DNA from 2 places in the Oxobacter pfennigii genome. Region 2 is predicted to be linked to the other one. Evidence: a T-box and tRNA genes for the amino acid it is inferred to sense, from the RefSeq annotation. Region 2 holds a T-box; the other holds one or more tRNA genes.
What was found. The T-box of region 2 lies ahead of ileS (isoleucine--tRNA ligase). A T-box ahead of a tRNA ligase gene usually reads a tRNA of that ligase, here a tRNA-Ile.

Region 1: it has a tRNA-Ile gene. The T-box ahead of ileS (isoleucine--tRNA ligase) is inferred to sense a tRNA for this amino acid. The anticodon was not compared.

The regions. Positions count from the first base shown of each region.
Region 1 covers NZ_LKET01000028.1:11,898-27,147, reverse strand. Annotated here, with positions in the region: gene surE (5'/3'-nucleotidase SurE) at 1-393, shown strand, start outside; gene OXPF_RS21670 (DUF4264 family protein) at 396-560, shown strand; gene OXPF_RS06640 (MurR/RpiR family transcriptional regulator) at 691-1,563, shown strand; gene OXPF_RS06635 (BaiN/RdsA family NAD(P)/FAD-dependent oxidoreductase) at 1,682-2,902, shown strand; gene aroH (chorismate mutase) at 2,930-3,292, shown strand; gene cmk ((d)CMP kinase) at 3,392-4,048, shown strand; gene OXPF_RS06620 (bifunctional 4-hydroxy-3-methylbut-2-enyl diphosphate reductase/30S ribosomal protein S1) at 4,082-6,085, shown strand; gene speD (adenosylmethionine decarboxylase) at 6,377-6,757, shown strand; partial or broken gene istB (IS21-like element helper ATPase IstB) at 7,144-7,656, opposite strand; gene OXPF_RS22390 (hypothetical protein) at 7,764-7,943, shown strand; tRNA gene OXPF_RS06600 (tRNA-Tyr) at 8,180-8,265, opposite strand; tRNA gene OXPF_RS06595 (tRNA-Thr) at 8,295-8,370, opposite strand; tRNA gene OXPF_RS06590 (tRNA-Ile) at 8,374-8,450, opposite strand; tRNA gene OXPF_RS06585 (tRNA-Phe) at 8,749-8,824, opposite strand; tRNA gene OXPF_RS06580 (tRNA-Ile) at 8,830-8,906, opposite strand; tRNA gene OXPF_RS06575 (tRNA-Glu) at 8,916-8,990, opposite strand; gene OXPF_RS06570 (GNAT family N-acetyltransferase) at 9,182-10,081, shown strand; gene OXPF_RS06565 (hypothetical protein) at 10,140-10,319, shown strand; gene OXPF_RS06560 (pyridoxal phosphate-dependent aminotransferase) at 10,429-11,619, opposite strand; gene OXPF_RS06555 (PrsW family intramembrane metalloprotease) at 11,856-12,545, shown strand; gene miaB (tRNA (N6-isopentenyl adenosine(37)-C2)-methylthiotransferase MiaB) at 12,706-14,025, shown strand; gene mutS (DNA mismatch repair protein MutS) at 14,041-15,250, shown strand, end outside.
Region 2 covers NZ_LKET01000016.1:81,867-97,116, forward strand. Annotated here, with positions in the region: gene OXPF_RS02025 (DUF2201 family putative metallopeptidase) at 1-1,041, shown strand, start outside; gene OXPF_RS02030 (hypothetical protein) at 1,059-1,556, shown strand; gene OXPF_RS02035 (hypothetical protein) at 1,579-2,718, shown strand; gene pcrA (DNA helicase PcrA) at 2,866-5,055, shown strand; gene ligA (NAD-dependent DNA ligase LigA) at 5,106-7,103, shown strand; T-box leader at 7,239-7,469, shown strand; gene ileS (isoleucine--tRNA ligase) at 7,580-10,696, shown strand; gene OXPF_RS02055 (peptide ABC transporter substrate-binding protein) at 10,794-12,389, shown strand; gene OXPF_RS22040 (DUF1540 domain-containing protein) at 12,509-12,667, opposite strand; gene OXPF_RS02060 (hypothetical protein) at 12,819-13,388, shown strand; gene OXPF_RS02065 (hypothetical protein) at 13,373-14,887, opposite strand; gene OXPF_RS02070 (AIR synthase family protein) at 15,145-15,250, shown strand, end outside.

The DNA of each region.
Region 1 (15,250 bases), on a different contig from region 2:
ATTGCAATTTCTCTGTCCCAGGGCAATGGCAGCCGGGATTATGATGCAGCTGCCCATTATGCTTATGAAATATATAGAAAATATTTATCCGAAAAATTTCTTCCAGGCACTGTTCTAAATGTAAACGTCCCGCCTGTTAAAAAAGATGAGATAAAAGGAATTATAGCAACCAGCTTAGGGGACAGAAAATATAATAACAACTATGAAGAGAGGTTAGACCCACAAGGCAATATTCACTACTGGCTTACAGGGGATATAGTAAAGACGGAAAACAATAACGCCACAGATATATACGCTGTTGAAAATAACTATGTTTCCGTAACACCCATGCATTTTGAGCTGACAAAATATGAATATATAAATAAAATCAGCAAATGGTTTATGAAGGAGTAAGAATGGAAAAGGAACAATTAAATGTAATCGGTCAAAAAATATATGAGGGAAATCCTAAACTTTATGAGATTGTGGACTTTTTAAACAAATCACTGAAGCATAAAAATCTTATTTTCGGAATGGCTATAAAGGACAATAAGCAGGTGATAACAATATACGAAGAATAACTCCTTGCATTGTTGAAATTGTAGCCTTGTAATGTTAAAATGAATTGAATATTGCATTTTATTGAAATTAGCTGCAATTTTCTGTTATTTTATAGATATGTAGGCAAAATAATTTTAAAGGAAGATGAGCATGGAAGATAATCAGGATCTCATAAAACTTATACAGTCGAAATTCCAGCGTATGAGTAAAGGTCAAAAGCTGATTGCCGAGTTTATACTAAAGCATTATGACAAGGCCGCCTTTATGACTGCTTCCAAATTGGGAAACAGTGTAGGGGTCAGTGAATCAACAGTGGTAAGGTTTGCCGATGAGCTGGGATATAACGGTTATCCCAAGCTTCAGAAGGCATTGCAGGAGCTCATTAAAACCAAGCTCACCACCATCCAGAGAATAGAACTTTCAAGCGATTTCATAAGCGAAGAAAATGCACTTAAAAATGTATTAAAAGCCGATATTGACAACATAAGAGGCACTTTGGAGAAGATAAACAGCAACACCTTTGAAGAGGTAATAAACAGAATTCTAAAAGCCCGCAGAATATACATAATGGGACTTCGGAGTTCAACTGCTCTGGCGGATTTCCTTGGATTTTATTTAAATCTCATACTGGATAATGTAAGGGTGGTAAACTATGGTGTAAGCGATGCCTTTGAGCAGCTTTTAAGGCTGGATGAAAACGACCTTTTTATAGGTATCGGCTTCCCCAGATATTCAAGCAGAACCATAGAAGCATTAAGGTATGCTAAAAATAACGGGGCTACGGCCATTGCATTGACTGACAGCCTTCTTTCACCTTTATCGGCGGATGCAGACTATACCTTGCTTGCCCAAAGCAATATGGCATCTTTTGTTGATTCTCTTGTTGCTCCCTTAAGCGTTATAAATGCACTCATAATTGCTGTAGGGTTAAGGGAGAAGGATAAAACCTCCAATACCTTTGAAAAACTTGAGCGCATATGGGATGAGCAAAAAGTATATGCGGAAAGGGACGGCTTTATATAAGTTCCGGCTTTGATAAGAGACATAAACGGTGTATAAAACCACCGTTTTTTAAATTATATAAATAAAATCAGGAAACAATAATTTTAATAATGACGCCTTTATCTTGGAGGTTAATGATTTGAATAATATTATAGTTATTGGCGGCGGTGCTGCCGGTATGATGGCTTCTTTAATTGCTGCAAAGGAAGGCAAAAAGGTTATTTTGATAGAAAAGAATGAAAAGCTGGGTAAAAAGGTATATATAACCGGGAAGGGAAGGTGCAATATCACTACTTCCCTTGAAATAGAGGAAATAATGAGCAACATACCCGGAAACAGCAGCTTTTTATACAGTGCCCTGTATACATTTTCAAACCATGATTTGATGAATATGATAGAAGATATGGGCGTTAAATTAAAAATCGAACGGGGAAACAGAGTTTTCCCTGAATCCGATAAATCCAGCGATATTATCAAAGCTTTTGAAAACCATTTAAAGAAGCATGATGTAAACATTATGTTCAACAGTGAAGTTAGTGATATAATTATTGTGAATAATGAAATAAAGGGCGTAATTTTAAATAACAGAGAGCTTCCATGCGACTCCGTAATTATTGCCACCGGCGGAATGTCCTATCCATTGACCGGCTCTACCGGCGATGGATATAAATTTGCGAAAAAGGCTGGACATACTGTAACTAAAATAAGGCCTTCTCTTATCCCATTAACTGCAAAGGAAGAATGGGTTAAAAAGCTTCAAGGTCTCTCTCTTAAAAATGCTTCAGTCAATGTATCATTTAAAAACAAAGTGATTTTTGAGCAACTAGGGGAGATGATATTCACCCATTTTGGAGTATCGGGACCCATCATATTATCTGCCAGCAGATTCGTAGTCGACAGGCTACCCGATGAGGTTAAACTTTCCATTAATTTAAAGCCGGGATTAACCTTTGAACAGCTCGACAAAAGAGTACAGAAGGATTTTGAAATTTACTCAAACAAAATGTTCAAAAACTCTTTAGATAGCCTCCTGCCTCAAAAGATGATTCCTGTCATAATAGAGTTGAGCGGAATCCATGAAAACAAGGAAGTAAATCAGATAACAAGAGATGAGCGTATTAGTTTAGTTAAGCTCCTTCAAAATTTAACCCTTACCATTACCTGTACCAGGCCTATTAAAGAGGCGATAGTAACGGCAGGAGGAGTCAGCGTAAAGGAGATAAATCCTTCAACCATGGAATCAAAAATTGTTAAAGGCTTGTATTTTGCCGGTGAAGTTATAGATGTAGACGGATTAACCGGCGGTTTTAACTTACAGATAGCATTTTCCACCGGGTACTGTGCCGGTCTGAATGCTTAAAATTTTAAGTATAGGGGAGTGTTTTAATTGATTGCCATCAGAGGAGCGATAACTGTAAAGGAAGATACCAAGGAGGAAATTTACAAGGCTACTTCGGATTTGCTTAAAAGCATAATAGAAAAGAACAGCCTTAATACCGATGACATAATAAGTATTTTTTTTACATGCACAAGAGATTTAAAATCTGCTTATCCAGCTGTAGCTGCCAGAAGTTTAGGCATTACAAACGCAGGGCTTATGTGTTTTAATGAAATGTATGTGGAGGGCAGCCTTACAAGATGCATAAGGGTATTAATTAATGCAAACAAGGTTATTTCTCAAAAAGAAGTAAAACATATATATATGGAAGGCGCTGTAGTTTTAAGGCCGGATTTGACTTCTTTGAATTAAACTTGTATTTAAAATTGCATTTTCTGTAATATAAAAAAAGGATTTTTATAAAAAATATAGAATAACTACTTTTGTGAAATTTGCACTGGAGGTTTTGCAATGAATAAAATCGTTGTAGCGATAGATGGTCCGGCAGGTGCAGGCAAGAGCACCATAGCCAGAATCATTGCCAACAGGCTTCAAATCCTATATATAGACACTGGTGCAATGTATAGAGCTGTCACTTTAGAGCTTCTTAATAAGAATATTTCCATTGAAGATATTGACAAGATTGAAGAAATCCTTAAACATATAAAAATCGACATTATGGATGACAAAGTATTTTTAAACAACAAAGACGTTACTCATGAAATAAGGCAGCAGGTCATTAATAGAACGGTTTCTTCCGTTTCCGCCATACCCCAGGTAAGAAAAAAACTGGTGGATTTACAAAGAGAGTTTGCCAGAAACAGAAGTGTTGTTATGGATGGGCGGGATATCGGCACAAACGTATTAAAAGATGCTGATGTAAAGGTATTTCTTACTGCTTCTGCCGATGAGAGGTCTGTTCGAAGATACAAGGAAATTTTATTAAAGGGATTGGATGCAAATCTTGGAGAAATTAAAAATGAAATATTAGCCAGGGATGAATTGGACAGCACAAGAGCACTTAATCCCTTAAAAAAAGCTCATGACGCCGCCGTAGTTGATACAACAGGCAAGGACATAGAAATGGTAGTTGAGGAGATTTTAAAAATCATAAAACCCAAACTATGACATCTCTTAAACTCTCAATCTGGGGGGATTAAATTGAATATCATTGTGGCAGATTATTCAGGCTTTTGTTTCGGTGTAAAGAATGCAGTATCTACCGTGTACAAAACAACTAACGATAAAGGGGGTAGAATTTATACATACGGTCCCATAATCCATAATAGTACAGTGGTAAATGAATTGGAGCAAAAAGGCATTATTGCACTGCCATCTATTGAAGATTTGAAGGAAAATGATACTGTTATCATAAGATCCCACGGTGTTTCCAAGGAAGTAATAGGTACATTGAGGGATAAAAAGGTTGATATAGTGGATGCAACATGTCCCTATGTTGAATATATTCATAAAAAAGTTGAGGAATATTATAATAAGAATTATCAAATTATTATAGTAGGCGATCCTGCCCATCCGGAGGTACATGGAATCAACGGATGGTGCGATAATTCGGCAGTTATAGTAAATTCAGAGGAAGAAATTAATAACCTGCCGAAATACCCGAAAATATGCGTTGTATCCCAAACCACCATGAATTCGGATAAATGGGCGTTGATGGTACCTTTAATTCTTAAAATTTCCAAAGAAATCATTGTTTTTAATACTATTTGCACTGCCACTGAGCAGAGGCAAAAATCAGCAGAAGAAATTGCAAAGAAAAGTGATTCATTAATTGTCCTAGGCGGATACAACAGTTCCAATACCAAAAAACTGGTGGAAATATGCAAAAAATATTGTGATAAGACATACCACATTGAAACTATCAATGAAATGGATGTTGAAAAAATAAAAAATGTAAAAACATTGGGCATAACAGCAGGTGCTTCAACACCTGACTGGATAATAAAGGAGGCAATTGATAAAATGAGTGATTTAACAAACATAAATGAGGAAAATAATGAACAAAACATTATGGATGAATACGAGAAAACCTTTAAGAAAATATCTCAGGGAGATATCGTCAAAGGTAAGATAATATATGTTAATGACGATGAAGCTTCAGTAGATATCGGTTATAAGGCAGACGGCCTTATTCCAAGATCCGAACTTACCATAAGCGGCGACGTTTCACCGAGAGACATTTTAAATCCCGGAGATGAGCTTGATGTTTATATCTTAAAGGTTAATGATGGTGAGGGTAACGTACTTTTATCCAAAAAGCTTGTTGATGCTGAAAAAAGCCTAGAATATATTGAAGAGGCCCATAAAAGTAAAACAAAGCTTACTGCTCGCGTAGCCCAGATAGTAAAGGGCGGAGTAATTGCAGATGTTAAGGGAGTACAGGTTTTCATTCCTGCTTCACAACTGGATATAAGATATGTTGAGGATATGTCTCAATACTTAAAACAGGAATTTGATATCATAATCTCTGAATACAATCCTGAAAAGAGAAGGGTAATCGGTTCAAGAAAAGCTGTTTTAGGAGAGGAAATCAAAAACAAAAAGAAAGCATTGTTTGAAAACCTTGAAGCTGGTCAGGTGATATCAGGCAAAGTTATAAGAATTACTGATTTTGGTGCCTTTGTTGATTTAGGCGGCGTTGACGGCCTTATCCATATTTCAGAGCTGTCTTGGGGAAGGGTAAAACATCCATCCGAAGTGGTTAAAGAGGGAGATTCCGTTGAAGTTTATGTTCTCTCCGTTGACAAAGACAAGGAGCGCATATCCTTAAGCCTTAAAAAGACCTTGTCAGAACCCTGGGGCGATATTGACAGCAAATTTAAAATAGGGGATATTGTTACAGGCAAAGTTGTAAGAATAGCTTCCTTCGGAGCTTTCATTGAAATAGAGCCCGGCCTTGACGGTTTGGTTCATATATCAAATATAAGCGATAAGAGAATAAACAAAGTGGAAGATGCCTTAAAGGTAGGGGAGACAGTTACTGCAAAGATAATCGAAATTAATGCAGAGAACAAGAGATTGAGCCTTAGCATCAAAGATGCAGCAGAAACCGAAAATGTTGATGTAGAAGTTTTCGAAGAAGCAGCAAAAGAAGAAGTTCAAACAACCATCCAGGACGTTATTGACAGCAAAGTAAGCGAATAATTTTTAAGTTTTAAAACTAAATTGATAAAATAAGACAGTGAATTTTTCATTGTCTTATTTTGTATTCAACATTTTTATACTTTGGCATAATATATATTATTCCTGAAATATTAATAACTTTGGATAAAAAGCAGAGTAAAAATGAGAAATACCGAGTTAGAATGACTTTATTTAAGGTAAGTAAAATTTTTGATGTAATGTATTGACTTTTTCCATGTTTCTGATAGAATTAGCTTATTGAAAATTAATAAATTATTACTATAGTCTGGAAAAGGAGGCAAAGATAATACGATGAACACTTTGGGCCGTCATATTTTGGCAGAAATTTATGGATGTAATCCACAAACACTTAACGACAGGGAATTGATTGAGAGGATTATGGTAGATTCAGCTTTGGAAGCAGGTGCTGAAGTACGTGAAGTTGCGTTTCATAAATTTAGTCCACAAGGGGTAAGCGGGGTTGTCGTAATATCAGAATCACATCTTACCATTCATACTTGGCCTGAGCTAGGCTATGCTGCAGTTGACGTTTTCACCTGCGGTGACAGGATTAATCCTTGGGATGCATGCAACTACTTGACTGAGAAGTTCAACGCCAAGCATATGACAGCTACTGAAGTTAAAAGAGGCCTTTTTGACCAGCCGGTTTCAGTAAAAGCGTCAAGTCTGTAAAAGTACTTAAAGAAACACACAAAATTCATATCTTCAAATTCATAATTTTAAAAAAATAATTACATTATATATAAAAAGGCTTTGCTGATAACACAAGCCTTTTTTTAATTCCTGAGGAGGGTTAATTTCACTTATAAACTTGGCTACTTTGTACATTTATTATTCAACCTAAATTTTATAATTGGTGTACCAAGGTATTCCGAGTTCAAACTTTATTATCTGCCGAATACCAATGGATAATATTTTATTCAGGACATAAACCAAAACAGGGGAGGATAGGGTGATGTCTGTCATATCAAAGCTTAAGAAGGAGAAGCTTTTAATTGTTTTTGGCAAGTACCTTTCCATACATTCCGGAACTTAATTTTCCGAGCACCCCATTTCCATTACTGGGATTTCATGGTTGAGTGTGTTAACCTATGACTTGGGCCTGTATAAACCAGCAGATGGCTGTGATGAACCAGCCTGTCAATAATAGCGCTTGTCAGCTTTTCGTCATAGAAAATACCATTCCACTTGCTGAATTCTAAATTCGTTGTAATGATGACGCTTCTTCTCTCATAGCATTCCGATATTACTTGGAATAGTAATTGTGATCCTTCCTTTTCAAAGGGTATATAACCCCATTCATCACATATCAATAGGTCCGTTTTCTCGATTAGTTTCATGAAGCGTTTCAGCTCACCTTTTGCTTTGGATTCACTAAGTTGGTTCACCAATGATGCTGTGCGGAAGAATCTCACTCTCTTGCCGCTGCTGCAGGCTGCAACTCCTATTGCAGTTGCAAGATGCGACTTGCCGGTACCCACGAGTCCATAAAGTATTAGATTTTCTTTCTTATCAACGAAGCTTGCTGCCTTTAGCTGTTCAATATCAAGTGCAGGCGGCATTTGTATCTGGCTGAAGCTGTATTATAAACAGCTCCAACGGTAGACTTATTATAAATGAAGAAAGCCTTCCGACCTATGATTGGAAGTATCCCATCCATTTTACAATTAATATAGAAATGAAAGACAATACATATCACAAGCTTCTTTTTTATAATCACAAGGATTGGAGCATTACGAGAGGAGAGACGGAATATAAGCTGGCATTGGCCTATAACGATGGAAAAGAGGTTAAAACATGGGTATTGCCATATGAGAAGTGTCTAGAGGTAAGAAAGTGGGCGGGGGAGTACAGGTGATTATGCTTTTGCGCTATTTTTAGCGGCTCTAACAGATGATATTAATAATCTACGAAGTACTACGCATTTTGCTGTAAATTCTTATAAACTTCTTCATAGTGAAGCAGAATTATATTATATTCGTCTTATTCGTGGCAGCGAATATCATTGCTATCGGCAATATCATTCATGCTGGTGAATATCGCTCGTCGTCAGGACGAATATAATTGAAAAAAACCGCTAATAGCGGTTTTTTCTGGTGGAGGGAGATGGATTCGAACCATCGAAATCGTCCGATAACAGATTTACAGTCTGCCCCCTTTGGCCACTCGGGAATCCCTCCATAAAATATGTTTATTAAATTTAGTGGTGTGGAGCTGGCAGTCGGAATTGAACCAACAACCTGCTGATTACAAGTCAGCTGCTCTGCCTGTTGAGCTATGCCAGCAAATGGTGGGCCTTCAGGGACTCGAACCCCGGACCAACCGGTTATGAGCCGGTTGCTCTAACCAACTGAGCTAAAGGCCCTCGTTTGACGACAAAACTTATTATATATTAATTCATTTGATAAGTCAATAATGTTTTTTAAATAATCTCTCTGGAATTTAAAGGGGGTAGGGGAGTTAGATGATATTAGTTTCGCAAATGATATTACAGTGCCATTACATAGCGCGTAATTATATTCTGCTGATGCAGGATGATATTTATATTAGCCTTATTCGTCCCGGCGAATATTATCGTCATGTTCAATATCATTCGCGTCAGTGAATATCGCTCGTCCATAAGGATGAATATAATTGAAAAAACCGCTATTAGCGGTTTTTTCTGGTGGCCAGAGTCGGAATCGAACCAACGACACGTGGATTTTCAGTCCACTGCTCTACCGACTGAGCTATCTGGCCTAAAATGGTGGGCCTTCAGGGACTCGAACCCCGGACCAACCGGTTATGAGCCGGTTGCTCTAACCAACTGAGCTAAAGGCCCTTATTAAATTGGTGACCCCTAGGGGACTCGAACCCCTGTTACCGCCGTGAAAGGGCGGTGTCTTAACCGCTTGACCAAGGGGCCACATTAGTTATAATATATTATTAAAAATAACATATTACGGCTATGCAGCTCATATGAGCGACAACAAATATGATTATACAGCTATAATATGACATAGTCAACAGGTATTTTATAAATATTTTTAATAATTTGCTTATTGGCAAAAAGCCCAATTTTACTTAAGTTTCATTTTATTAAAGGCGGTATTGATTATGGTAAAGGTCGAAAAATACAATGATAATTATACCGACAGTTTTAACAGACTGTATTCAATGGCACATGGCAATACAAGAGCTAATTCTGACATATTAAGCAATAATAAATTAAAAATAAAGCTATTAAAGATATCCCAAAAAATAAAAGGATACATTCTATATAAAGATATCGATGATAGCAGCATTAAAGACAGAGTGCATATAGAAGATATATTCATTGAAAAGAATTACTGCAATAAAGCCAATTACACCTATCTTTTGGAATCCATAAACAAAGGCTTTTTGTTTAAGAAATATAAAACCGCTCAGATTTTTTTAGATAAAAGCAAGCCCTATTTTGAAATTTCAGACAAGCTTAATCTAAGTATGGATCAGGAAATTTACGATATGAAAATATTTTTGAATGGCTATAAAAGGGTACCCGTTACAGACAATGTAAGCTTTAAAACCTTTAAAAAAGGCAGGGATGAGTATACTCGAATGTGGATTCAAAATGACCTTTTTAAAGGAGCAAAGGGCCATAAAGACTTCAATATAGAGGATGTACTCCATGAACAAAAACAGATTTATTTTTTAGAAGAGGGCTGCATATTCCTTAAATATAATGATGAAATAGCAGGTTATGCACAGGTTATATACGAAAATCATCCCGACACCAAGCCTTACATAGTTAATTTCGGCATTATAACCAAATACCGAGGTTTGGGACTGTCCAAGCTCCTTTTGAATCACACTCTTAATTTCATAAAGAGAAAGGATTTCAATGAAGCCTACGTTACGGTCGATTCATCAAATAAAAAAGCTTTAAGGCTTTACAGAAAGACAGGCTTTTCAAAAATAGGCTCCTTAGGCATGTATTTATATAATTATAATAGTTCAAAGGTCAGTTTCTTTTAAAAAAAGTGATTATTTTCACCGTTATGAGGAAAAATAATCTTAAAGGAAGTGACTTTTCATGGACAGTTATGAACAAATGAATGCAATCGCACAGCAATGCTCCCATTTTTCGCCTGAGGGCAATTTGACAGGCACCACCAGCGATGAAAAGAACATTAATTGCACCATGTGCCGGCATTATAATAACGGGTTGTGTAAAATTAAAGATGAGATATTGGTAAATATGGACCAGACTTAAAGCGTAATTATAAAGGAGCCGCAAAAGCAGCTCCTAAATTTTTATTATTGCACAAACATAGGTTCCCGGGGCCAGCTAGCAATCTCTGATTGTTATAGCGTGCGGGCTCTTATTTATTAAAGGCTTCAAGGCCTTTTTCTATAACGTTCATGGCTTTCTTTAAATCTTCACAGTTTAAGCAGTAAGAGATTCTCACTTCATCTTTTCCTAAACCTTCTGTTGAGTAGAAGCCTTCTGCAGGGGCCAGCATAACAGTTTCGTTATCCACATCAAAATCCGTCAGAAGGAATTTTACGTAATCTTCGGCGTTTTCAACGGGGAGCTTTGCAACAACATAAAATGCCCCTGTTGGTTTCTGGCATATAACGCCTTTCATATTGCTTAAAGCATTATAAACCACATCTCTTCTAGCCTGATATTCTTCTAGAACCTCAGCGAAATATTCCTTTGGCGTATTTATAAGGGCTGCAGCACCAATCTGATCCAGAGCAGAAGCACAAAGCCTTGATTGACATAACTTTAAAAACAAAGGCAATAATTCTCTGTTTTTTGTTGCCATTAAACCAATCCTTGCACCGCAGGCGCTGTATCTCTTTGATATACTGTCAATCAGTATTACCCTGTCCTTAATTTCCGGCAAATGCATAAAGCTTGTATATTTAAGGCCGTCATATACAAATTCCCTATAAACTTCATCGGCTATTATAAAGAGATCATATTCTTTTGCAATTTCAGCTACTAAATATAATTCCTCTTTGGTATAAACAACTCCTGTAGGGTTTCCGGGGTTTGATAACAATATAGCTCTGGTTTTTTTAGTAATGGATTTTGTTATGATATCCTTAACGGGCAAGTGAAAGCCTGCTTCAGCTTTGGTGGGGAAAGAAACGATATTTACTCCTGCTATGGATGTAAAGCTGTTATAATTGGTGTAAAAGGGCTCGGGCATCAAAATGTCATCACCGTAGTCACACACAGCGAGGATGGCAAAGAGTAAAGCTTCGCTGCCTCCGTTTGTAACATAGACTTCATCTTCTTCAAAATGTATATCCCAGTTTGTATAATATTTTCTGAAACTATTTATTGCCTCAGGGATGCCCTGGGAGTCAACATAGCTTAAAACACCCATATCCAAATTGCTTACAGCATCGAAAAACTCCTTAGGTGTATGAATATCCGGCTGACCTATATTCAGATGATATACTTTTTTACCTTTCTTTTTGGCTGCTGCGGCAAGAGGCGCAAGCTTTCTTATTGGCGAAGACTGCATATTTATAGCTCTCTCTGAAAACTTTAACATAGTATACCTCCAGGTTATTTATCTCATTACCATATTTTATAAACATTATATTTTATGATATCATTTTATTATATTGTGTGCAATTAAAAAGGCTTTAAAACCCTTGAATATCAATGATAATTTTACTGTACTTTTCTTTTAAAAAATTATATATTAAAGGTTGACATGTTTGTATTAATTTACATAGTTAAGGTATTTAATTATGGATAAATTAATACTTAAAGGAGTGTGATTTTATGGAGTTGGCAATTGCTGTTGCACTGGCACCGACTATTGCTTTAATAATTTATATCTATCAGAAGGACAGATATGACAGGGAACCTATACATCTTCTTGCGAGGCTTTTTATTTTTGGCGCTTTGACTGTAATACCCGTATATTTTATCGAAAAGATACTGGCGGAATTGAATATATTCAGTGGATTAGCATCCGCCGCCTATACTGCTTTTATAGTTGCAGGATTGACGGAAGAATATTTCAAGAGGCTGGTAGTTATAAAAATAGCTTTCAAAGATAAAAGCTACAATGAAAAACTGGACGGAATAGTTTACTGTGTATTTTCAGCCTTGGGATTTGCTACTATTGAAAATATAATGTATGTGATATTCGGACCCAGTAATTTTATATACACAGGGGTGACAAGGGGCATATTTGCAGTACCTGCCCACATGCTCTTCGGAGTTACCATGGGCTACTACCTTTCCTTGTCAAAATATGCAGATGCAGATAACACGAGGGTTCTTAATTATAATAAATCCTTTTACGTGCCTGTGCTGCTTCACGGTATATATAATTTCATACTGATGTCGGGGTTAAATAACCTCATGTTTGTTTTCGCAGCCTTTGTTATATATCTTTGGAATGCAAATTTAAAGAAGCTGAATCAATATGTAAAGGAATCAAGAACAAACAACCCCGGCATTTAGGGTATAATCCTATTAATAACTTTTATCATTTAAATTTTTGTGCTGTTAAGGTATAATGAATCCTGCAAGGATTCAATTGGACATAAAATTTGCAGAGCAAATTTTATGGTATAATATACATTATCTTCTTTTAATTGTCATAATATGAGGAGTGTTGTAATTGAAGAAATATTTTATAGAGACCTGGGGCTGTCAGATGAATGAGGAGGATTCCGAAAAGCTCTCCGGAATGTTAAAAGCCATGGGTTATGAAGTTACCGATAATAAAAAAGAAGCTGATATAATAGTCTTTAATACATGCTGCGTAAGAGAAAATGCGGAATTGAAGGTTTACGGCAATATAGGAGCATTAAAGCAGCTTAAAAAGAAAAAGCCCGATCTTGTCATAGCCGTATGCGGATGCATGATGCAGCAGGAAAATATAGCAGAGAATATAAGAAAAAAATATCCCTTTGTAAGCCTCATATTTGGCACGCACAATCTTCATAAGTTTCCTCAGCTTGTAAATAATGCAATGCAGTCGCAAAATACCGTAATAGAGGTATTGGAAAGCAGCGATGAAATAGTAGAAGGAGTTCCAATCGTAAGGGAGAGCAGTGTTAAAGCACTTGTAACTATAATGTATGGCTGCAACAATTTCTGCACCTATTGCATTGTTCCCCATGTAAGAGGAAGGGAAAAAAGCAGAAATCCTCAGGATATAGTGGATGAAGTACGTCAACTGGCACAAGTTGGTTATAAGGAAATAACCCTTTTAGGTCAAAACGTCAATTCCTACGGCAGGGGTTTAAGCGAAGAAATTGATTTTGCCGGACTTTTAAAGCTTTTAAATAATACTGAAGGAATAGAGCGCATACGTTTTATGACTTCACATCCTAAGGATTTATCCGAAAACCTAATATATGCCATGAGGGACTTATGTAATGTATGCAAGCACATACATCTTCCTATACAATCCGGTTCTACCAGGATTTTAAACCTCATGAACAGAAAGTACACAAAGGAAAAATATCTGGATTTGGCTTTAAGGCTGAAAAAAGAAGTTCCCGGTATATCAATAACGACGGATATTATCGTAGGCTTTCCCGGTGAAACGGAAGAAGACTTTAATGAGACTCTGGATATAGTAAAGCAGGTGGAATTCGACTCAGCCTTTACATTTTTATATTCACCCCGCCCTGGAACGCCAGCCTATGATATAAAAGAGCAGGTGGATGAAAACATTAAGCATGAAAGATTCAACAAGCTTGTGGATTTATTGAACTCTATCGGTTTGAAGAAAAATAAGGCTTATGAGAATAAAATTGTAAAAGTTCTCATTGAGGGCTTAAGCAAAAACTATGAAAGCAAGCTTATGGGCAGGACGGATACCGGAAAGCTTGTAAATGTAAATACCGACGATAAAAGCCTGATTGGAAGAGTCATCAATGTTAAGATTACAGAAGCTTTAACCTGGTCCTTAAATGGAATACCTGTATAAACGGAGGATACTTTTATGCCGCAGCTTACTCCCATGATGCAGCAATATTTGGATATAAAAGAGCAATATAAAGATTGTATCCTATTTTTTAGATTAGGCGATTTTTATGAAATGTTTTTTGAAGATGCCGAAACAGCTTCAAAGGAGCTTGAATTGGTGTTGACCGGCCGGGATTGCGGCCTTAATAAAAGGGCGCCTATGTGCGGCCTTCCTTATCATGCTGCCGAATCATATGTTTCAAGGCTCATTTCAAAGGGCTATAAGGTAGCTATTTGCGAACAGGTAGAAGACCCTGCACTGGCTAAGGGCATCGTAAAAAGGGAGATTATACGTGTTGTAACTCCCGGAACCGTTACTGAAAGCAGCATGCTGGATGAAAAGAAAAACAATTATATCATGAGCATATATAAAAACAGCGATTTTTACGGAATCGCCTATTGTGATGTTTCCACTGGGGAGTTCCACGCATCGGAATTCAATTCTTCAAATACTCAAAAGATTATTGATGAAACAGCCCGTTTAACTCCTTCGGAAATCATATATAACATGGAACTGTCCGAAAACACCAAATTGCTTAAGATTTTATCCGACAGGTTCAATGCCTTATTGACCCACTATAAGGATGATAATTTTGAATATAATTCCTGCGTTAATAAAGCATCAGCCCAGTTTAAGAATTGGGGGAAAACTGACAAAATTACAACGGCAGTGTGTGCCTGCGGCGCCTTGTTAAGTTATATTGAGGAAACACAAAAGACAAGCTTAGGGCATATAAACAACCTTATAATTTACACCGTCGATGATTTTATGATGCTGGACATATCAACCAGGAGAAACTTAGAGCTTACGGAAACCATGAGAAATCAGACTAAAAAAGGCTCTCTTTTATGGGTCTTAGATAAAACAGAAACTGCCATGGGTGCCCGTATGCTTAGACGCTGGATTGAAGAACCTCTTATACAAAAAGAAAAAATACAGTACAGATTGGATGCTGTAGAGGAATTATACGGCGATATCTATGTCAGAAATTATATAATAGATAATTTAAACAGCATATATGATATTGAAAGGCTTATAGGCAAAATAGTATACGGCACTCTAAATGCCAGGGACTTATTATCATTAAAGCAGTCAATTTCTGTTTTGCCGGATATCAAAAAGGGCATAAAGGATTTAAAGACCAACATTTTAAGAGATATTTACAGTAATATAGATGAGCTAATTG
Region 2 (15,250 bases):
CAAGTTGCCTGTGATTTATATACTAACTCAGTATTATCAAAGGAATTGGGCTTCAGAAGGCTTGGAACAATTATAAATGCCAACGGATATAAAATAGAAATACCTGCAGGTATTTATTATTGTTCATCCATAGACACTGATGAAGAGTACGTTGAGCAGATATATGAAGAGTTTGACAGACAGGCAAAAGAAAATGGATATTATAACGGAGGTACAAAGAAGTTTCATTTCACATACAAAGGAAAAGCAGACCCTAAAATCGATAATTTCGTTTTCAGCTCCGATGGCTACGATATATTTGAAGTTGATATAGGGGTCGGTAATGTCAGTATAGACCTTATAGATACCTCCGGCAATTCCATGCAGAAGAAACAAGAAGCCGGTAAATTGCTTTCTGACGCAGTGACAAGATACAATATGCGAAGCAGTTCTATGGGAGACAGTCCGGGGGCTTTAGAAATCTTGGCGGGTAATATGTTAAAGTCAGAAGTAGACTGGAGAAGTATTGTAAGAAAGTACTTAATAAAGGGTACAACATATGATATGTCTTATATGAATCCGGATAAAAGGATGTTGTATCAAAAAATCATATACCCCGGAAAATCCATAGAAGACAATGAATTAAAAGGGGTAAAGGTTTGTTTTGATGTTTCAGGTTCCATAATAGATGAAGACATAGAGTACTACTACGGACAGGTACACAGTTTGCTGAAGCAGTTTAAAGTAGAAGCAGAATTGATATATTGGAACAGTATAATACAGTCTAAAGGAAATTTTAAAAATTATAAAGAAATGAAAAAGGTTGCAGTTTATGGTGGGGGAGGAACAAACCCGGGAGTACTTTTTGAATATTTTAACAGTAAAGAGTGTAAGATCAAGCCATTTTTAACGTTAATATTTACTGACGGTCACTTTTATACACAATTCGCCAATGCCCCTATCAGAAAAAAATACAAGGACACCATATGGATTATGACAAAGGGCTATAATAAGGATTTTGTGCCGCCCTTTGGAAAACGAGTAACAGCAAAGTATAAATAACTTTTATGGAGAATATTATGGATGAAAACATATTAAATATGATGTACTCTAAGTATGATATAATAAACCAGGTCATGGTCGGCATAACCACAGAGCCGAAAGACTGGAGAACTCACATTATAGACATAATGTATGAGGATAAAATACTTACATTTAAAGGAGTAAGTTATAGTATATGCGACAACAGATTTATAATTATTTTTTTAAGCGGCGGGTCTGACTCTATAGATGTATTTGATACAAATACAAAGAAGCTGTTAAGCAAATCGATGCCTAAAGGAACAAAAATAGAAAATTTTAGTACAAATAAAATATTGATGGCTAATGTGAAAAATACATCTCATAATCCCATACACTTTACTTATGTAATAACAGATAATTTTGAAGCAGTTAAAAGAGAATTCTTTAACTTACAAGAGCATTCATCCGATGATAATTTTTATTACATTAAGGATCATAGACAAGAAGGGATAGAATCCTATAAGATAAATCGAATAACCGGAGAAATAGAATAGGTTTTTAACGGAGGAGAAAAACTTGGACAACAGCAGCAGGAATATTCCCATAGTCACAGTAGAACAGTTTACAAAGATAATTGAGATGCAATACAAGGAAGGTTTAATGAGACCTATATTCGGATTAGGCAGGGGTGGTATAGGCAAGACTGAGAGTATAATAGACCTGGCTATTAAGATGGGTATAGGCCATATAGATATAAGGCTTTTAATGTATAATGAGGGAGACTTAAAAGGTATTCCCTATCCTAATGAAAACCACACATTCACAATCTGGCTCCAGAACAATATACTGCCTCGGATAGAAAGAGACGGAGAAAGAGGTTTTTTGGTATTGGATGAAATAACTTCCGTACCTAAAAGTATAAGGACGGCGGCATATCAATTATTAAACGAGCGTAAGCTGGGCGAGTATATACTTCCAAAAGGCTGGATGGTTATATGCTTAGGCAACGGGGAAGACGACGGCGGAGATTATCAGGGGATGGAAGGGAACTTTTTAAACAGGTGCTCCGTATTAAATGTTGTACAAACAGTGGAATCCTGGAAAACCTGGGCAATGAGAAGTGATATAAATTACCTGGTTACAGGATATGTATCCTGGAGAGAGTCGGATTTGCATACCTATGATCCAAACAGCGAATCCGAGCTTTTATTCGCATCTCCCAGGTCATGGAAGGCTGTGTCGGATATTTTAAACAGGAATGAGTATGATGAAAATGATCCTATATTAAATGCCAGGATACTTTCAAATTTAGGTACACGGGTAGGTCATCAATTTATAGCATACTGTAAATATAAAAACAGCATAGTACATCCTGACGATATAATAGAAGGAAAACCGGTGCGTGATGTGGGAGACAATCTGGAAATTCTGTTTATGACCATGCAAAGTCTTATAAAAGTTATGTCGGATTTAATAAGTACAGATAAGAAAAACCATGGAGACATAACAAAAGGCACCATGCAAAAATGCGCTAACGGAATAAGATGGATACTAAGCTTAAAGGCACTGGAGCATAAAACAATGGGGCTTAAAGACTTTATATCAACCCATGGACAAATTGTGAGAAAAATGATTGTGAATCCCGAATTCAGTGTAATGTGCCCTGAATTATCAGAGTTTGCAAAGAATAACTCCATATTATTCAAGCGGCAGTAGTGCTAATTTACTGGTATCTGATTGCAAAGAGCTCATCGGCCCAAAACCGTCCTGGTTTTGATGGCCGCGCTTGCCGTCCATGGCTCGCTTTACGCTTCTTTGCAATCAGATACCCATCAATAGTTCATTATTATATAGGAGGGTATTATGTTAGATTTAGCATCATTAAATAAGGAACAAAGAGAAGCAGTACTGACGACAGACGGGCCTCTTTTAATACTGGCCGGGGCAGGAAGCGGAAAGACGCGGGTGCTTACATACAGGATTGCCCATCTTATATTGGATAAAAATGAATATCCCGGCAGCATCATGGCCATAACCTTTACAAACAAGGCGGCAGGTGAAATGAAGGAAAGGATACACAGGCTTATAGGTGAAGTTACCAATGAGATGTGGATTGGTACATTTCACTCTATTTGCATGAGGATTTTAAGAAGGGATATAGATAAAATAGGCTATAAAAGGAATTTTGTTATATATGACAGCAGCGATCAGCAGACTCTATTGAGAAGATGCATGAAGGAGCTTAACATTGATGATAAAATATATCCTCAGAAATGGGTTCAGGAAAGCATAAGCAAGGCTAAAAATGAGCTTATATATCCCGATAAATATCTGGAGGGAAAGGAATATGATTTCAGAGCAAAGAAGGTATATGAAATATACTCTCTATATCAAAAAAAGCTGATGGAAAACAACGCACTGGACTTTGACGATATAATAATGAAGACAATCCACCTCTTTAATTTTGACGGCGGCATACTTGATTATTATCAGCACAAGTTCAAATACATCCATGTTGATGAATATCAGGATACAAACTATGCCCAGTACCGGCTTATACATCATCTTTCTGCCAGAAGCCACAACTTATGCGTCGTGGGTGATGATGATCAGAGTATATACGGCTGGAGAGGCGCGGATATAAGAAACATACTGGAATTTGAAAAGGATTATTCCAATGCTAAAATAATAAAGCTGGAGCAAAACTACAGGTCCACCACCAGCATTTTAAAAGCTGCCAATGGCGTTATAAGAAACAACAGAGGCAGAAAGTCAAAGGAATTATGGACAGAGAAAAAACAAGGCGAAAAAATAACCATATATGAAGCAATGACAGAGCACGAAGAAGCACAATTCATTGCCCGAAAGATATTAAAGGGGATTGATGAAGGCGACAGTTACAATGATTATGCCGTTCTTTACAGGACAAATGCCCAATCCAGGGTAATTGAAGAAAGCTTCATGAAGCATCAGATTCCTTACAAAGTAGTGGGAGGAAAGAAGTTCTACGAGAGAAAGGAAATAAAGGATATAATCGCCTATCTAAGGGTTATAAATAATCCCGTCGATAATGTTTCATTGGAGAGAATTATAAATGTTCCTAAAAGAAATATAGGGGCTGCATCTTATGAAAAGCTTGAAAATTATGCTTCGAGTATGGGAATAAGCGTAATGGAGGCTGTAAATACCGTTGATAATATTGAAGGTCTTTCTTCTCGCGCCGTTACATCCATTAAAAAATTCTCAAAGCTTATGGAAACCTATATAGGCAGCGTCGAGGAGTATTCGGTAACGGCCTTGATAAAGGATATACTTGATATCACAGGCTATGTCAAAGAGCTTGAGGATTCCGGAGAGGTGGAGGATGAATCAAGGATTGAAAATCTCCAGGAATTTATATCAGTTGCCCAGGAATTTGAAAAAACCAGCGAGGACAAATCTCTGAATGCATTTTTGGAAGGCATTGCCCTGGTAGCCGATATTGATACTGTGGATGAAAATGAAAGAGCTGTTATAATAATGACCTTTCACAGCGCAAAAGGATTGGAATTTCCCGTTGTGTTCATGGCAGGAATGGAGCAGGGCATTTTCCCTCATATGCAATCCTTTGAGGATGAAGAGGAAATGGAGGAAGAAAGGCGCCTTTGCTATGTAGGTATGACCCGGGCGATGAAAAAGCTCTATTTATCTTATGCCTATCAGAGGACCATATACGGAAGAACCCAGTTTAACTCAGTGTCAGATTTCTTGGATGAAATTCCTAAAGACTGCATAGAAGGTCTGGAAGAAAGAACAAAGCCGGAAGTTAAGAAGCAGACTATCGCAGAAAAGATAATAAATAAAATGCCGGTTTTAACTCCTAAAGAGACAAAAATTATAAATTCGGGAGATACTATAAAGATAGGCCAGAAAATATCCCATAAAAAATGGGGCATGGGTCTTATCGTTGCTGTTGATAAAAAGGACGATGATTTTGAAATCACCGTTGCCTTTGACAGCCAGGGTATAAAAAGGCTGTCGGCTAAATATGCCCCCATAGAATTCGTGGGCTGAAGACAGTTCGAATGCCTTATCACTTGACACATGAATTAAGGAGTTGCCATATGGATATAGAAAAAAAGATTGAAAAGTTAAGGGAAGAAATCAATTACCATAATCATAGATATCATGTTTTAGATAATCCGGAAATAGATGATTACGATTACGATATGCTGCTAAGGGAGTTAAAAAAACTTGAGGAAGAGCATCCGGAGCTTGTTACTCCGGACTCACCTACTCAAAGGGTAGGTGCAACGCCTTTGAAGGAATTTGAACAGGTGGTACATACAGTACCATTGCAGAGCCTTCAGGATGTATTCAGCTTTGAAGAGTTAAGAGATTGGGATACAAGAGTCAGAAATGGTTTGGACGAAGCTCCGGAATATGTTGTGGAGTTAAAGATTGACGGTTTATCAGTAGCCCTTTTATATGAAAACGGTCAGTTTGCAAGGGGGGCAACAAGGGGAGACGGCGTAACGGGTGAAGATGTTACATTAAATCTTAAAACCATAAAGAGCATTCCTCTTAAAATTAAGGATACAAATTTACTGGAAGTCAGGGGAGAAGTATACATCCCTAAAAAAGGCTTTCAGGAGCTGAATGAAAAAAGAGAAGAAGAAGGGCAGCCTTTGTTTGCCAACCCAAGAAACGCTGCAGCAGGATCGTTGCGGCAGCTAGACCCTAAAATTACCGCCGGAAGGCCCCTGGATATATTTATATTCAATGTTCAAAGATACGGGGGTGAAGCCTTTCAAACCCATATTGAAAGCCTTGAAGCATTAAATAGCTTGGGCTTTAAGGTAAGCCCCAAAAGAATAGTCTGTAAAACTATCGAGGAAGTATATGATATTGTAAATGAAATAGGCGAATCAAGAGGGGATATTCCCTTCGAAATTGACGGCGTTGTTGTTAAGGTGAATTCTTTATCACAAAGAGAAATTTTAGGAACCACCGCCAAAACGCCGCGCTGGGCAGCGGCTTTTAAATATCCCGCGGAGAGGAAAAAAACAAAGCTTACAAATATTATAATAAATGTGGGAAGAACCGGCGCCTTGACTCCCATGGCAATATTGGAACCCGTTCGTATCGCAGGTTCCACGGTATCAAAAACCACTCTGCACAATGAAGACTATATAAAGGAAAAGGACATAAGAATAGGAGATTATGTTGTAATTCAAAAAGCCGGAGATGTAATTCCCGAAGTGGTTGAGTCTTTAAAACAAGAGCGGGATGGCAGCGAAGTAATTTTTGAAATGCCAAAGCTATGTCCCGATTGTAATGCCCCAGTTATAAGGGAAGAAGGGGAAGCGGCTGTAAGATGTACAAATGTTGCCTGTCCTGCGCAGCAGAGAAGGGCAATACAGCATTTTGTATCAAGAGACGCCATGAATATAGACGGTATGGGGCCCCAAATTATTGCCCTCTTATTGGATAACGGCCTTATACATGACGCGGCAGATATATACTATCTTAAGTTTGAGGACATGGTTAATTTAGAGAGAATGGGTGAAAAGTCCGTAACAAACCTGTTAAACTCCATTGATAAGACCCGTGAAAACGATCTTGAAAGACTGATTAATGCATTGGGCATCCGTTATGTAGGTCAAAAAGCAGGCAAGAACCTTGCAAAACATTTTGGTTCCATGGATAATTTGATGACTGCGTCAAAGGAAGAGCTTCTTATGGTAGAAGAAATAGGTACTAAAATGGCGGAGACCATTTATGATTTCTTCATTAACGACAGGAACAGGCAGTTTATAGAAAAGCTGAAGGCCGCCGGTGTCAACATGGCATCAAAAGCTTCAGCATCTGATAAGCCCCAAGTTTTTGCAGGACTAACCTTTGTGCTCACAGGCACCCTTTCAAAGTTTAAAAGAGAGGAAGCCTCAAGGATAATTGAGGAATTCGGCGGCAAGGTTTCCGGCAGCGTCTCCAAAAAGACATCTTACGTCTTGGCTGGTGAGGACGCAGGAAGCAAGCTTACAAAAGCAAGAGAACTCGGTGTGAATGTAATAAGTGAGGATGAGTTCGAGAAAATGACGAATGATTTCAATAATGGTTAGCCATTGAAATCATTATGACATACAATTTGCGAAGCAAATTGTATGAAAAATGAAGCAGATACTGCATTAAATAAGGGATAAAAGCCTTTTTTACAAATATATTGACAAATGATTTTTGAAATCATATAATTTATAAGAAATGCAATGATAGGGAAGAGTAGGTATATCTTCAAAATACAGCGAGCCGTGTTGGTGGAAGGCGGCATGAGAGGATTCATCGAAAATCACCCTTAAGCTGCAGGCCGAATTAAGTAAGTGCTGCCGGGAATTCCTGCCGTTAACAGGAAACAGTATATAAGTACTGTAATTGAGATGGGCTTTTATGCCAAATCAGGTGGTACCGCGAATTTACCCTTCGTCCTGTTATAGAGACGAGGGGTTTTGTTTTGATTTCATATATTATGGATAATATTAAAGGAAGAAATTAATTTTAATTGCCATAATGCAAAATTTATATATGTCAGGAGGAATTTTCGATGTATAAGAAGGTTTCATCTTCTTTGAATTTTATTAATATGGAAGAAGAGATACTCAAGTATTGGGAAGAAAACCAGATATTTAAGAAAAGCCGGGAACAGGAAGGCAATGGTGAATATTTTACCTTCTATGACGGGCCGCCCACAGCTAACGGAAAGCCCCATATAGGCCATGTTCTTACCAGGGTTATCAAGGATTTGATTCCGAGATACAAAGTAATGAAGGGGTATAAGGTTTTGCGAAAGGCAGGCTGGGATACCCACGGACTTCCCGTTGAACTGGAAGTTGAAAAGCAGCTTGGAATTTCCGGTAAGCCTCAGATAGAAGAATACGGTGTTGAGGATTTTATCAAGAAATGCAAAGACAGCGTATTTACCTATGCCAGTGAGTGGAAAGATATGAGCGACAGGGTAGGTTTCTGGGTGGACATGGATGATCCATATGTAACTTACCATGATAATTATATAGAATCCGAATGGTGGGCATTAAAGCAGATATGGGATAAAGGCCTTTTATACAAAGGACACAAGGTAGTGCCCTACTGCCCAAGGTGCGGGACCGCATTATCCAGCCACGAAGTAGCACAAGGTTATAAGGATGTCCTGGATTCCTCCATATATGTAAAATTCCGTGTAAAGGGTCAAGCTGAAACTTACTTTTTGGTGTGGACCACAACTCCTTGGACACTGCCCAGCAACGTGGCATTGGCAGTCAATAAAAACGAAAACTATGTAAAAGCGGAATATATGGGCCAGACATTGATACTTGCTGAAGCAAGGCTCTCTCTTTTAGGAGAGGAAGGAAAGGTTCTAGAAACATTTAAGGGTGACAAGCTTCTAGGGATAGAATATGAACCCCTCTTTGACTTTGCGAAGCCGGATAAAAAAGCATACTATGTAGTTGCAGGTGATTTTGTAACCTTATCCGACGGTTCGGGAATAGTTCATATGGCTCCTGCCTTTGGTGAGGATGACTATAATGTAGGCAAGCAGAACGATCTGCCCTTTATACAGCTTGTTGATACCCAGGGTAAATTCAAAGAGGAAGTTACTCCCTGGAAGGGACAGTTTGTAAAGGATGCGGATAAATCCATAACAAATGATTTGGATAACAGAGGCTTGTTATTCAAGGAAGAAAAGCACGAGCACTCATACCCTTTCTGCTGGAGATGTGATACACCGCTTCTTTATTACGCAAGGGATACCTGGTTTGTAAGGACTACAGCCATAAAGGAAAATCTTTTAAGAAACAACGACACAATAAACTGGCTTCCAGACAACATAAAAAAAGGAAGGTTTGGTAACTTCCTTGAAAATGTTATAGACTGGGGCATAAGCAGGGAAAGGTACTGGGGAACCCCTCTTAATATATGGACCTGCGGCTGCGGACACAAGGAATGCATAGGAAGCAAACAGGAGCTTAAGGAAAAGGGTATAAATGTACCTGAAAATATTGAGCTTCATAAGCCCTATATAGACGAAGTAAAGCTTAAATGCCCCCAGTGCGGCGGCGAAATGACCAGGGTAACTGAGGTTATAGACTGTTGGTTTGACTCTGGCTCCATGCCTTTTGCACAATGGCACTACCCCTTCGAAAATAAGGAAAAGTTCGAAAACATGTTCCCGGCTCAGTTCATAAGCGAAGCTGTTGACCAGACAAGAGGGTGGTTCTATACTCTTCATGTTATATCAACACTTTTATTTGACAAGGCTGCTTTTGAAAACTGTATAGTATTAGGCCACGTTCAGGATAAAAACGGCCAGAAGATGTCAAAGCACAAGGGTAACGTATTAGACCCATGGACTGTTTTAAATAAAGAAGGCGCTGACGCAACAAGATGGTATTTCTTCGCCGGCTCCGCTCCATGGCTGCCTTCAAGATTCTATGAAGATGCAGTTATAGAATATCAGAGGAAATTCATGGGAACTTTGTGGAACGTGTATGCCTTCTATGTTCTATACGCTGAAATCGACAGCTTTAATCCTTATGATTACAAGTTTAAGCCAAGCGAGAACATAATGGATAAATGGATAATATCCAAGCTTAATTCCGTTATAAAGACAGTTGATAATTACCTTAACAATTACAGGATAACAGAAGCTGCAAGGGCTTTATCCGAGTTTGTTGACGAGCTCTCCAACTGGTATGTAAGGAGAAACAGGGCCAGGTTCTGGCAGAGCGAAATGACCGACGACAAGGTTGCAGCCTATATGACTCTATATAATATCCTTGATAAGTTTATAAAGCTGGCAGCACCTTTTGTACCCTTTATAACTGAGGAAATATATCAGAATATAGTTAGGAGTACGGACAAAAATGCACCCGAGAGCATTCATTTATGCAAATATCCTGAATTTGATGAATCACTTATAGATACAGAATTGGAAAATGATATGGATGTTGCATACAAAATAGTGCAGTTGGGCAGGGCAGCGAGAAATGATGCCAACATCAAAAACAGGCAGCCATTGTCCCGCATGATAATAAACTTTAAAAATGCAAAACTTCCGGAATACTACATCGGCATAGTAAATGACGAACTGAATATAAAAGATGTTCAATTCAGCGATAGCATCGACGAATATGTAGAATATGGATTTAAAATCAATTTCCCTGTGTTAGGACCTAAATTCGGCAAACTGGTGCCTAAAATAGGAGAGGCTTTAAAAAGTGCATCTCCTCTTGAAGCTTCAAAGAAGTTCAAGAGCGAGGGCGAGCTTAAAATCACCGTTTCAGGTGAGGATGTAACTCTTACAACCGATGATGTGGAAGTTGTCATGAAGGGCAAGGAGGGCTATGCTTTCCAGACCAACGGACATATATCAGTAGTCCTGGATAAGGCATTAACTGAAGAGCTTATAAACGAGGGTTATATAAGAGAAATAATAAGCAAGATACAGAACATGAGAAAGGATTCGGGCTTTGAGGTATCCGACAGGATAGAATTCCATTATTATGGAAATGAAAAATTAAAGGTTGTAATTGAGTCAAATGCTGACTTTATCATGGCAGAAACCTTGTCTGACAAAGTAGCTGAAGAAAATAAAACAGAGCTTAAATACACCGAATGGAACATAAACGGCGAGAAATTAAACATGTCTGTATCAAAAATATAATTGTATAAAAAAGACAGTTTTTCGGGAAATTAATAGGAGGTAGCTGCTATTTATCAAGTTGCAGCTGTCTCCTATATTTTTTACGGAGGAATTGCAAATGAAAAAAATATTTAAGATAATGGCTTTTTCATTAATACTTTGTACTTCTCTTTCAGCGACCGGCTGTTTAAATACTAATTATTTCGGCAAGCAAACCCTATCATATAATTTGGGTGCAAAGCCTGTTTCATTAGACCCGGCTTTGTGCAGCGAAACAAGTGATTCCAATATCATACTTGCCAACTTTGAAGGGCTTATGAAACTAGACAGCAATAACAAGGCAGTCCCCGGCATCGCATCAAGCTATAGCCAGCAATCGGATACAAAATACATATTCAACTTAAGAAATGCATTCTGGTCGGATGGAAAGTCAGTTACGGCAAGGGATTTCGAATATGCATGGAAAAGGGCATTGTCTTTTGAAACCGCAGCAAGTTACGCATATCAGCTTTTTTGTATAAAGAACGGAGAAAACTACAACAAAAGAAAAACCCTTTCAACAGATGTAGGCGTCAGGGCAATTGATGATAATACACTGGAAGTGGTATTAGAGTATCCGACACCTTATTTTCTTGAGATGCTGGCTCAACCTATTTTCATGCCGGTCCGTGAGGATATTATAAAACAATATTCAGATGAATGGACTGAAAGCCCCCAAAAATATATAGGCAACGGTCCTTTTAAAATGATATCCCTAGGGGATAAAATTGAATTTACCAGAAATGAATATTACTATGATGCAGAAAATGTCAAGCTTAACATACTAACTTTTAATATTGAGGAAAATTCAAATATAAGCCTTCAGGACTGGGAAGCAGGTACAGTTGATATTGTTGAAAACCCGCCTGTTTCGGAAATTTCAAGGCTTAAGAGCGAAAATAAGCTTATGGTTGAGCCTTATTTAGGCACATATTTTTATGCTTTTAACACAAATAAAGAACCATTAAATGATAAACGGGTCAGAAAAGCCTTATCATTTGCCATAAACCGGAATGAAATAATTGAATTTACCGCCATGAATGAAGTGCTGCCGGCAGCAGCTTATGTTCCAAGGGGAATACCCGATGTAAATGATGAGGATTTCAGGGATGTGGGCGGCAAATATTTAAATCCCGACGGCCAGATAAGCAATGCTAAAAAGCTTTTATCCGATGCAGGCTACCCGGATGGCAAAGGCTTTCCGGCACTGACTCTTATATATAATAATACAAATAATCATGCTCAAATTGCCCAGGCAATAAAGGATATGCTTAAAACAAATCTAAATGTGGATGTAAGCCTTAAAGCATTGGGGTGGGAAGAGTTTGCAGACAATAGGAAAAGGGGAAATTATGAGATCTCCCGATATGGATGGATTGCCGATTATGTGGATTCATTAAGCTTTTTGGAGCTGTTTGTGTCCGAGGGAGAAAATAATGAAACCTTTTATTCCAATAAGGAATACGACGCATTGATTATGAAGGCAAGAAAAGAAGCGGATTTGGAAAAAAGAATGGAATACCTTCATAATGCTGAAAACATGCTGATGGATGATATGCCCATTCTGCCGGTTTTCTTCTACACAAATACAATGCTTATAAATTCGAAGGTAAAAGGCATTATAAAATCTCCTTTAGGGCATATGTACTTTGACAGGGCATATATTGGTGATTAAATAAAGCAGTGATAATTATAAAGGACAAAGAAAAGCTGCGAAAAATAAGCAGCTTTTCTTTGTTAAGAAGGATTTCGATAGGCTTTTGTGAATATAATTGCATGTTTTACAGAATGAAATTAGTATTGCTTATCTTTGCTGCTTTTGCTCTGACGAGGTTGAAAATATGCACAATCCCCGCCGGTGCCGGCGATATTTGAGGATATACCTATGTGATTTAAAGTACATTTACCGTTATTTTCATAGGAGCACTTGGCAGAGCAGTTTATGTTTGTCATATAACGGTTCGCCTCCTTTGATTTTATTGTTAGCAGAATTAAGGAATTTATAAATGGAAAGGTATGTTAAATGAACACCACGGAAAATCAAAGAAAAAATCGATTTTGTGATTATAAAGAAACAGGTCTTGTTTATCATGTGACTAATATCATGGACTTAAAAGAAATAATGGAAAATGGGCTTAAAACTAATTTAAGCTGCAATGAAAGATATACAGAGTTCAACAGATATTTCGATTCATTAAAACCCCAGGATATACCGCATTGGGTAAAAAGAAGCACAGCAATTTACGGCTCATTGAATTTTAAGATTGAGCATTACTGGCATTCCCATTCGGCGCTTCTGGCTTTCAATATAAACGAGGATGAGTGCTGGATCGGAAATGAAAACTCAGCTAATATTTTTTATGAACCTTTTATTTTGCAGGATATTGGAGTTTTTAAATATGCAAAAGAATTGGTAAAAACCAGAGGAAGTCAATGGGTACGTAACTATTGGAACAATTCCTTAAGCTTTAAGAAAAATTTAAAAGATAGGCGGGATTTTGAAGAGGGATATGATGCCGAAGTGCTTATTATGCACGATATTCCTCCAAAGGATATAAGGATAGTAAAAATTGTTTCAGATCATTGTTCTATGAATATAAGTGAATGGGATGAAAAATTTCTATATATGTCAAAGGGCAGCCCAAAAGGGTGCCCGAATTATTTTAGGTCATAACATTCAATTTCAGGATAATTTAAGCACAAAAGCTCATTTATGGTATAAAGTGCATAATCCGAATAAAAGCTTTGACTGTTAATGGTGAATTTTTTCTTTTTAGGCTTGAAGGTGAATTTTTTGCCAAAAACAGGAGCCATGCTTACATCCAATGCCTGAGGTATGTTGGGGCTTGCAAAATCCTCAATTGAAACAGCATTTGAGTCGCTTCTTGCATGGCTTAAATATCCTTCATATTCCTCGGCGCCGGGTACTGGAGCAGTTGACAGCAATATACCTGATAAATTAATTGAGGTGTTGAAGAAGTTTATAAGCTTTTCCTTAGCATCCTCCTTGTAATGATCATCGCCAAACAGCCTTATGGCATTTATACCTCCCAAAACAGAGCCAATATCTCTTAATGTATACTTATATTTATCCGAATCGTCCAACAAAAACAGGTAATTGCTTTTATCCCACAGCAAATTAAGCTTTTTGTAAAGCAGCTGAGCACAGCTTAAAAATTTATAAATGCCGGTTAAAGCGTATGCCTGTATAAGTGCTTTAACAGCCACAAAGCTGGAGGAATTGGATGTTAAGCTGTCCTCGTAAGCATAACGCATGAGGTTTCCGGACATATCGACCCTTGATTCCAATTCTATGGCCAAGGTAGTAGCATAGTCCAATATTTCGCTGCTTACATTGGTTTTACTGTATTCCAAACAAGAGGAAATAATATTGCACAATTCTTTGCTTTTAGCGCCGTAAATGTCTCCCGGAGAATCCTTGAACATTGTATATATTTCCTGAGCATTTTTTAAATATTTTTGCGATAAATCCAAATTTAAAAATTCGGGATATTTTTCGTTATCAAGAGTGTTTGCCAGGAGAGAGAAGGCTTCCAAGACTATTGCCTGTTCGGATATTGTCGGGGGTTTGTCTGTCTCCTCCAATATAGGTTCTCCATAAGGTTTTTCGGTCTTATCATTTTTAGAAACAAAAAGACGGCTCTGATTTCTCATATGTTCACATAAAAAGTCAGCCTGTAGAAGAGCAGAGTTCAGCAATAGAAGGGCAGTTGCCTTCCTGTCCTTTATGTTATCGGTATTTTCAAAATCTTCATCTATATCTTTGACAAGATATTTTGCCAGCATTAACTCATTTATAATAAGGTAGGATTGTGATACGGGTGTTATAGTCTTTTTAAAGCCGGTATCATCCCATAAATAGTTCTGATAGTCGTTTCTGTTGCCGTTGTATGCATTGCTGAAAGAAGGATTTCCTTTCTTATACACGGCACGCAGCAAAATAGCATTTTCCGGAACTTTATATTTAAAATCTTCATCATTAATTCCATCCATCCATTCACGAATTCTAAAATTATCATAATTCCAGGGAAGTCCAAGACCTGACATCAAAGACACGGACAGCACGGCATTCTTGCTGTACCACATTGCCTGCCCCAATATATTCTTCAGAGTATATCCCTTGCTGTTCAGATGATCTTTTATACTCTTCAAATTATCACCACCCAAAGTAAATTCATATAAAGGCACAGAAACGAAAGCTATTATATTGATTGTGTATTCATAAGAAAATCTATATATAATAATATGTCAGTAATCTTTAACTTTAGACTTTCTGTAAAGATATATTTTAATATGATATAATAATTTGTAGTTTGACTGTATGTTTATTTGTAGCCATTCGAACTACTTCAATGCTTTTACTTACATTTGATTGCAAATTTAATTTAAAATATAGAGTAGGTGGGAATATGAAAATCGGCAAGCTCCCGACGGAGGTATTGGAAAAATGCGTTATTAACAACATAAAGGTGAAGAGGCCGGAGGTTCTGGTGCATTCCGCAATTGGAGAGGATT